DNA from 2 places in the Bacillus infantis NRRL B-14911 genome. Region 1 is predicted to be linked to the other one. Evidence: riboswitches for the same ligand, from Rfam matches in the RefSeq annotation. Region 1 holds a riboswitch; the other holds the start of a gene.
The links. A riboswitch is a leader RNA that binds a small molecule or an ion and turns the genes downstream of it on or off. The one in region 1 is predicted to bind S-adenosylmethionine.
Positions count from the first base shown of each region.

Region 2: linked by a shared signal. The riboswitch ahead of N288_RS10265 (LLM class flavin-dependent oxidoreductase) and the one ahead of mtnK (S-methyl-5-thioribose kinase) in region 1 are both predicted to bind S-adenosylmethionine.

Region 1 covers NC_022524.1:1,528,986-1,533,812, forward strand. The annotation lists gene N288_RS07785 (PAS domain-containing sensor histidine kinase) at 1-489, shown strand, start outside; gene N288_RS07790 (DUF2087 domain-containing protein) at 625-1,209, shown strand; gene N288_RS07795 (GNAT family N-acetyltransferase) at 1,216-1,962, shown strand; gene mtnK (S-methyl-5-thioribose kinase) at 1,940-3,130, opposite strand; SAM riboswitch class I at 3,227-3,383, opposite strand; gene N288_RS07805 (carbon-nitrogen family hydrolase) at 3,474-4,250, opposite strand; gene N288_RS07810 (pyridoxal phosphate-dependent aminotransferase) at 4,388-4,827, shown strand, end outside.
Region 2 covers NC_022524.1:2,042,151-2,046,977, reverse strand. The annotation lists gene N288_RS10270 (ATP-grasp domain-containing protein) at 319-1,284, opposite strand; gene N288_RS10265 (LLM class flavin-dependent oxidoreductase) at 1,299-2,345, opposite strand; SAM riboswitch class I at 2,427-2,533, opposite strand; gene N288_RS10260 (helicase C-terminal domain-containing protein) at 2,636-4,827, opposite strand, start outside.

The sequences.
Region 1 (4,827 bases):
ATTCAGTATGTCGAGAAAGATATTATCCAGCTGATGAAAGAGACAGTTGAGCTCCTGACTGCCCAGGCAGTTCTCCATAATGTCCAGTTCAGGACAGATTATGCCAAGAACCTTCCCCTGGTCTTCTGTGAGCCGAACCAATTGAAGAAAGTGTTCATAAATATTATTAAGAATGCGATTGAAGTGATGCCAAAGGGCGGAATCATTACCATTTGCATTCAAAAAAACAGGACAGGGAGCATCCGGATTTCCATAAGGGATGAGGGATCCGGCATTCCGCCGGAAAAATTGCGAAAGCTGGGAGAGCCGTTTTATACAACGAAAGAACGGGGGACCGGGCTGGGCTTAATGGTCACATATAAAATAATTGAAGAGCATGAAGGTAATATTGAAGTGGAAAGCAAAATGGGGGAAGGAACCGTTTTTCATATCGATCTCCCCATAAAGCGGGGCGGGTACCAGGATCCAGGCGGCATTTTTACTTTATAGCAAAAAAGAAATACCGATTGTTCAAATTTGTATCATTCAGCAGAATGATGCATTTTTTTTGCAAAAGAATTGACTGCTGTATTCTAATTTGATATAAATCTAATTAGACATACATCAAATTTGGAGGCTGATCTCATGCAGTTAGACAGACTGGTGGCATTTCATAAAACGATGGGCGACCCTGCCAGAATACGGATTATAGCACTATTATCGAATGGGCCTCTGCATGGCCAGGCAATTGCAGGCAAATTGGGCCTTACTCCCCCGACGATCACCCATCATTTAAACAAGCTAAAAGCTATTAATAGCATCTATCAGCGCCGTGATAAAAACACCATCTATTATTACTTGAATGAATCGGTTATCAAACAGCAGGCAGAGGTTCTCATTAACCTGTTTGATAAAAAGGAAGGAGAGATGGAAGAAATGCTGGAAATGCATAATGAGAAACAAAAGGTTATCGAAAATTTCATCACAAAAGAAGGGAAGCTCAAGAATATACCGGCACAGCGCAAGAAAAAGCTGTTTATCTTTGAGCATATTGCTTCAGGTCTGAAAATGGGAAAGAAATATCCTGAAAAAGAGCTTAATGAGTATATAAAGAAATTCCATGAAGACTATGCGACGATCAGGAGAGAATTTATCGTCAATCATTTCATGTACAGGGAAAACAGCGTTTATGAGTTGAACCCCCGTGAAATGTGGGCTAAGCCGGAGTAGCTTGATATGGCCTATATGTATGAGCATATACCTGGAACTGATTTTGTCCCAGTCTTTGCTTCGGCTGTTCTTGATGGCCTTATACCAGGTGAGGTACAGGAGAGGCAAGGAAGTCTGCTGATATCCCTCACCAGCGGCATCCACTATGCCGCGGGACGAGCGGGAGAAGGGTCATTTGACCTGCTGGCAGGAAAATTGGATGAAGCAGAGAAAAATGGGAGGCGGTTCACACTTTTTTCCGGCTCTGCCGAACTGGATCAATTCATATCCGGCCAGTTTGGAGAGAGGCTCAATAAGCATCACCGCCATTCCTTTCAAAATTTTTCGCCGGTTCCTAAACTGTCTACCAAAAGCAGCGAAGTCTCCTTTTTTCCGCTGGATAGGGAGTCAGCAGGTGAATATCCTGAGTTCCGAATGGATTATTTCAGCACATACTGGGGATCCATTGAGCATTTTCTGAGATCCGGATTCGGCATCAGGGTGCTGATGGGAGAGCAGGCAGCCGGTGAATGTGTTTCTATATTCAGGAGCAATGAATTTGCCGAAATGGATATCCATATAGCAGAAAGTGCCAGGGGAAAGGGGCTGGGAGCCATGCTTGCTGCGAGATTCATTAAAACTGCCCTGGGAAAAAATCTGCAGCCGCGCTGGGATTGCAGCGCGGCCAATCTGGCAAGTAAGAAGCTTGCAGAAAAACTGGGTTTTTCTGAACCTGCGGAATACCTTGTTTTCACCCTGCCGAAACAAGGCTGACAATCCTGCATAAATCCTTTGCATCTGCGATTTCCCTGCGCTGAAGGATCAGGTTTCTCCCTGCAGCCAGTGCAGCTCTCTTGGCAGCCAGGCGCGCCTTTTTGTCTTCTATCCCGTCAAGGTCAGCAACATGGGCCAGTCCGATTGTCCTTCTTATCAGCTCACAGCCTGCAAAACCAACCGCATCTTCCCAATATTTCTGAAGCACAGCGGATAGAAAACCTTCTGTTCCAGCAAAAGGATCTTTATTATCCTTCTGCCATAAAAGAGAGAAATCATCTGAGAAAGTTCCCCAGAATGTTTCAATATGATGATCTATAAGTCTCGTTTTCTCAGGATTGGCGATAGACTGGAATAACAGATTGGCAATCACCTGTCCGATATCAAAACCTGCAGGGCCGTAGAAAGCAAATTCCGGGTCGATGACTTTTGTCTCCGCATCGGAAGCAAAGATGCTTCCTGTATGCAAATCACCGTGAAGCAGCGCCTCCGCTTCATTTAAGAAAATTTTCCTGAGGCGCGCTGCCTCGAGTTTCAATACTGAATCAGCCCATAAGGCTTCTGCATCGCCTTTCAGCTCTTCTTCAAAATCATTGGTCGGGCTATTGAAATAAGGATCTGCAAATATCAGGTCTTCCGTAATTTTGCACAGCTCCGGGTTGTAAAAATCTTTGGCAAGCTTTTTCTTATCAGCCTGAAGAAGGCCGTAGTCCGAGGTATAGAACAAAGTTCTTGCCAGGTAGTTTCCAAGATGGCCGGAAAGCAGCGGATATTCTTTTCCAGAGATCAGCCCTGTACGGCTGATCTCCAGGTGTGAAAGATCTTCCATCACAGTCACCGCGAGCTCTTCATCATTGTAGAAAACTTCCGGCACAAAATCCGGAGCAAGCTTTTTAAAAAGTTTAAGCGCTTCTGCTTCAATAGCAGCCCTTTTCAAGGTCAGCGGCCAGCTTTCGCCTACTACCTTGGCAAAAGGGAGAGCCTGCTTGATAATCAGGCTTTTTCCTGTCCCGTTTTCCTTGATCCTAAAGACAAGGTTAAGATTTCCGTCGCCTATTTCTTCCGTGGCTAAAGATGCATTTCCGGGAAACTGGCCAAGGCTTACAGCGAGTTCCGCGGCTGTTTTTTCTGTCAGCGGAGCATATTTATTTTTTACGAGTGTCATCATTTTTCCCTCCTGAATTTGGAGGCTTTATTTATCCATCAGGACATAAAAAAGCCTCTTTCTCATGCTGAAAGAGGCTTGAAGTATTGAGCTTCGCACCTCTTATCTGCCAGAAAGCCAAGCTTTCTGCTGGAATTAGCACCGTGCCTTATGGAGGAATTCTCCGGCGCAAGGATTGCGCCCCATCTCACGATGGAATTACGGTCGGTTGCTGGGCATCATCGGGCCAAGTCCCTCTGCCTGCTCTTGATAAGAGAATATAAGTTTGTATAAACGGCTGCCGCCAGCCATTTGAAAAAATAGTAACAGCGGCATATGTTTTCTGTCAATAAAAATTTAAAAAATTCTAATAGAATTCAGGTTTGCGGTCCGTAAAAACTGGGATGCGTGCCCTCACTTCCTCTACAAGCCTGAGGTCGAGATCTGCTGAAAGGATTTCTTCGTGCTCTGAAGCCTCTGCAACGACTTCGCCCCATGGATTGATGATGATGGAGTGGCCGGCAAATTGATTGGCCGGATCAGATCCGGCCCTGTTGCAGGCAACCACATAGCATTGATTTTCAATGGCTCTTGCAATCAGCAGCGCGCGCCAATGGGCGAGGCGGGGCAGGGGCCATTCAGCCACGACGAAAATGGCTTCTGCTCCTTCAAGTGCATGCTTGCGGATCCATTCAGGAAAACGGATATCGTAGCAGATAAAGCCGGCCATGGGATGGCCATTCAGATTGAAAGAAGCATCCCCGCTCCCGGGTGACAGGTGGAGATGTTCATCCATCAGTTGAAAAAGGTGCAGCTTGCTGTATTGGTGCAGGAGTTCACCTGTGCTGCTGACTGCAAGCAGGGTGTTGAAAACACCATCCTCTGTTTTATTTGCGACGCTTCCTCCAATGAAGGCAGCATGATGCTTATGGGCCATAGTCTGCAAAAACCGGATGCTTGATTCTGCGTGCCTGTCCCCGATTTCTTCCAGTCGGGTTAAATCATAGCCCGTTGTCCACAGCTCAGGCAGCACGATGATATCGGGATTGTCTTTGCTTGCGCGCTCGATCAGCGTTTCAGCTTTTTCGTAATTTTTCTCAGGGCTGCCAAAGGAGATGTCCATTTGGATGCAGGATATTTTCATAGGGTAAACCTCCGTATGCAAAGGATAAAATGATAAAATTGCAGAATATTTCTTTACTTCCTGCCTTTTACGTTATATCTTTGTCATTGGTTTTTCAAATAAAAATTTAATCCACATGTAAAGCAGGTGACTATGTGATGAAAATATTTCCTCAATCTGAACTGTTGCAAAGTCTGCCAAAGCAGTTCTTTGCAACATTGGTGCAAAAAGCAGCCAGGTATGCCGGGCAGGGGCATGATGTCATCAATCTTGGCCAGGGAAACCCTGACAGGCCCACACCGCCGCATATCGTCAGGAAACTTCAGGAAGCAGCCGAAAATCCCCTTAATCATAAATATTCCCCTTTTCGCGGTCAGCACAGCCTGAAAGCTGCAGCAGCTGAATTTTACAAAAGGGAATATGGTGTGGACCTTGATCCGGAAAAGGAAATAGCTATTTTATTCGGCGGGAAGGCTGGCCTGGTTGAAATTCCTCAATGTCTTCTCAATCCAGGGGAAACGATCCTTGTTCCTGACCCGGGGTATCCTGATTATTGGTCAGGAGTGGCCCTTGCGAAAGCTTCTATGGCTGTCATGCC
Region 2 (4,827 bases), 510 kb from region 1:
CAGCGCGGATTAACAAATAAGCGGAGAAATTCCCGTTAATTTCAAAAGAGCTCTAAAAACAGCTTAAATAGAGGGAGAAATTCCGGCTATCGACCCGAAAAAAAGGAAAATTCACCATTTTGCTTCGCTTAACCGGAAAATCTCCGCTTATTTATACCCTTTCGAGCCCTATTATCAATTTAACCGGAAAATCTCCGCTTATTAATTTTTTGTTGGCAACCCACTCCATTCCTTCACTATCCTGCTCCTTCCATCCGGAATTGAAGTCACACTATCAAAAAAGGCCACTCCCAAATGAGCGGCCTTCTTCTATTGTTATCACACTCTGCTGTATTCCCTAACCTTAGCCTGTTCTTTTTCAAGCTCGGCACCGAGGAATTTGGCGGCTTCAAGCATGCCGTATTTGCCTGCTTTTGCCTCTGCGTCAGAATTATAATTTGTGTTTGTGTTGACATCATACGTATAAATATCCCCATTGGCATTTTTAATGAATTCAATGCCAGCGATTTGGATGCCGTTTTCCTTGAGGAAGCGTTCATATTTTTCAATGATCGGGTCGTTGAAGCCTTCAATGATCTTAAACTTTGGCTTTTCTTCCACCTCTTCGCCAACAGGACAGAACAGATCCCCGATTTGGCAGGCATCGGCCGGGCAAAGCTCAAAGCCTTCTGATGTATCCACCTGGACGGCATAGACGAATTTTCCGCCCACGAATTCGCATCTGGTAATATATGATTCTGGCGACTCAATATATTCCTGGATCAGAGTGATGCCATCGACAGGCTCTTCAAAATTCGGCCCTTCGACATATTCCCTCAATGCGTCCAGAGAATGGAACAGCTGGACGCCGAGCCCTTTGCCTGCGCGGTTATGCTTCGTGATGAACGGAGCGCTGTCGAGCTTTACAGCTGCTTCAAGAATTTGATTTTTTCCGACAGCTGCTATTGTTTTCGGAGTGGCGATTCCTGCAGCATTCAGCGCTGTATATTGATTGACTTTGCTGACCTCCAGCCTTAAAGCGCGGCTTCCGTTGAAAACGGTGCGGCCATGCTGCTCAAGCCATGACAGGACAGATTCCGTCAGCTCCGGTGCAAAGCGGTTCCCCCTTGTGTGGGAAGATGCGCTCATCCTGCTGTAGAAAATCCCCTCCGGAGGTGCACTGGTCAGGTCAACAATCCCTTCATTCAAAAACCATTCCTCATAAGGAAGACCCAGCTCTTCCAGCCTTTTTGTCAAATGGGCAGTCCATTCGCTGTTTTCGTGTATGATGTGTATTTTGCTCATATGTTCTCCCTCTTTTACTTTAAGATTTTCCTTTTGGCTTCAACCAGCGGCATGACTTTTTCCGAAAATCTCTGCATTTCCTCCAGCTGTGGAGAGAACTGAAGCAGAAGCAGATCGACGCCGGCTTCTTCATAAGCAATAATCTGTTCAGCAATCTGTTCAGGGGTTCCGATCAGATTTGGCCTGAGGCCCCGGTTGGAAACGGAATAATCGTACAGCTTTACCTGCTGCTCAAGCTGCGATTTGCCTACAAAATCTTTGTAGCCTGCATAGCCGCTTGATTCTTTTACATTGGTGATGCGGGCAAGCTCTTCCTGCGCCTCTTCTTCTGTGTCGCGGCAGACAATGTAGGCTGCCATGCCAAAAGACTTAAATGGCTCATTCCCGCTTTCCTGCCTGCGTGCTCTCATGTCATCAATTTTAGTTTTTACTTCTTCAACTGTCCCCCCGTGCATCACATAGGCATCGCAGTGATTAACAATTGCTTCCTTGCCGCGGGGGCTTTCTCCGCCTGCATAAAGGATCGGATTCGGCCTTTGCACCGGCTTAGGGGACAAATGGGCGTTTTTAATAGAATAATAGCTGCCGTCAAAATTAAAGGTTTCTTCTTCCCATAAACCCTTCATGACCTTGACGAATTCTTCTGTCCGGTCATAGCGCTCATCATGTTCAGTAAAGATGCCGGCATACTGGCGCGCCTCTTCCTCCCACCATGCGGATACAACATTCAGGGTAAAACGGCCATTGCTGATATGGTCGATATTGCTTGCCATTTTTGCCGTCACCGCAGGATTATGGAAGCCTGGGCGGACAGCCGTCATAATTTCTATTTTCTCAGTCACCGCAGCAAGAGCGGCCGCAGTTGACCATGCTTCAAGTGAATCCTGCTCCGGGCCTTTTATATCATTCAAGTAAAGTTCTGCTATTAATGTGGTATCATATCCCCACTTCTCTGCTGCCTGGATGACTTCTTTCGCATAGCTGAAGGTCGGGGGCATCTTCTCGTCTTCTACATTGCGCAGCCAGCCGCCAAAGATCGGCAGCCAAAATCCGTATTTCATCTGTCTCTTCTCCTCTCACTTGCACCTTGTTGTCAGCAATAAAAAAAACTTCCCCGATAAGAAGAAGTTTGATATGCCTCTATCTTATCTGCCAAAGCATTGCGCTTTGCTGGATTTAGCACCATTCTGACTAAGTCAGCGGCTGCCGGGTATCACAGGGCCAGTCCCTCCACCACTCTCGATAAGAAATATTCAATTGATTTCATAGTAATCCTACAACAAAGGTCGGCTTTCTGTCAACTGACTAGTCTAACTATTTTTAAAAATGTTTTTTTTCCTGCAAGCCTTTTTTATCGTGTGAGCCTTTTTAGCGGAAACCATTCTGCAGGGAGCAGTTGTTCATATCTTTTTTGAAGGAAGCGGTCATCAATCAGCAGGATGGTTCCTGTGTCTTCCTCTGAACGGATGAGGCGCCCGCCAGCCTGGGCTGCTTTATTGGCTCCCGGAAAAGTATACGCATAATCATAGCCGTTTTTTCCTTCAGCCTGAAAATAATCTTTAATCAGATTACGCTCAAGACTCAGCTGTGGAAGCCCCACACCAACAATAATGACACCGCAGAGCCGGGTTCCCTTCAAGTTGATCCCTTCTGAAAAAATTCCGCCCAGCACAGCGAACCCAAGAAGGCTTTCTTCAGGTTCCTCCTTAAAGGAAGACAAAAATTCTTCTTTTTCTCCCTCTGCCATCCCCTGTTCCTGTACCATCATCCTGATAGTGCTGGATTCTTTCATTTGTTCATGGATTTCCCTCATATATTGGTAAGACGGAAAAAAGATTAAGTAATTCCCGGGCCGTTCAGCTGCCAGCTTTTCTACCGATCGGATCAAAGCTTCACCTGTCGCGCTTCTGTCCTTATATCTAGTTGAAAGCGGCAAAGCAAGAACTTCTGCATTTTCTTTCGGGAACGGGGAAGGCAATGACAGGGAATAATGATCCTCATTCCAGCCCAGCATGTTCTTGAAATAATCGAATGGCTGGAAGGTAGCCGAAAAAAAGAGTTTGCTGCGGAAGCCCTTGCCCATTTTCTGGACAAGATAGGATGGATCTAAACAAAACAGCTTGAGTACTACATCCTTTCCGGACTTTTCTGTATAAATGACAAATCGCTCATCTGCCAGCCTTGATATCCTCAGGAAAGCCTGTACAGAAAAATAAGTATCAAGCAGCAGTTCCTGGCCCTCATCTCCCCTGCCGCTGATCAGCTCCTTTTCTGAGCAATGAGCAAAGTCCTCAAGATGCTCCAGCAGATTTTCCGGCAGCTCTTCGTGAATGCGATAGCTTTCCTCCTTTAATTCTCTATTGAAAGAGATAAAAACATCATTCATCTTTTTAGCTGCTGCAGAAAGCTGCGGGGCCGTGTTTTTATAAGCCCTTTTCAGCTGAAGGAAATTCTGCTTCCCCAGATCCGCCGAAAACATATCCCTCGCCCGGTCCACCAGATTATGCGCCTCATCGATCAGAAGAGCTGTCTTTTTCTTGCCTTCTGTATGAAGCCTTTTCAGGGACACCCGGGGATCAAAGATATAATTGTAATCGCATATGACTGCGTCTGCGGCATATGCAAGTTCCAGGGAAAATTCAAACGGGCAGACTGTGTGCTTCATGGCATATTTTTCAATAACACTCCGGTCAATGATGGATTCATGAGAGAGGATATCAAGGACTGCTTCATTGAGGCGGTCATAAAACCCGTCAGCGAACGGACAATGCTCTTTCTGGCAGACCGTCTGCTCCTGAAAGCATATTTTGTCCTTGGCCGTTATTGTTACCGTGTGCATATGGAGGCCTTTTTGCTGCATCAATGAAAAAGCTTCTTCGGCTGCCTGCCTTGTGATAGTTTTGGCTGTAAGATAGACCATCCTTGACAGCAGCCCCTCTCCCATCGCCTTGATGGCGGGAAAAGCAGTTGAAATGGTCTTTCCTGTCCCGGTCGGCGCCTGGGCAAACAAGTCCTTTTCATCCAGAATTGATTTGTACACTGCTTTTGCAAGCCTTCGCTGTCCCTTCCTGTATTCCGGAAAGGGAAAAGGCAGGGCTTTAATGCTGGTATCCCTTTTTTCCCTATGATGGAGCATGAGCCGTGCGTAAGGATAAAAGTCAGCAATCAGCCCCTTCACATAACCTTCGAGGAAGGATAAAGTCTCCACCTTCCTGAAGCGCTTTTCTTCTTCAGTGTGGATCTGCAAGTAGGTAAGCTGAACGGTGATTCTCTCAAGCCCGCGCTCTTTTGCAAGCATAAAAGCATAGCATCTTGCCTGAGCCCAATGCACAGGATGGGTATCTTCATCGAAAGCTGACAAATCCTTTGCCGTCGACTTGATTTCATCTACAACCAGTTCCCCATCCTCCTGAATAATCCCGTCACATCGCCCCTCAAGAAGGAACTCAATCTCCTCATGCTGAAGTGCTTCCTTCAAGAAAACCTCATATTCATCTTCTTCCTTATAAGTACTCTGAATTTTCTTGTGCGCTTTCGTTCCTT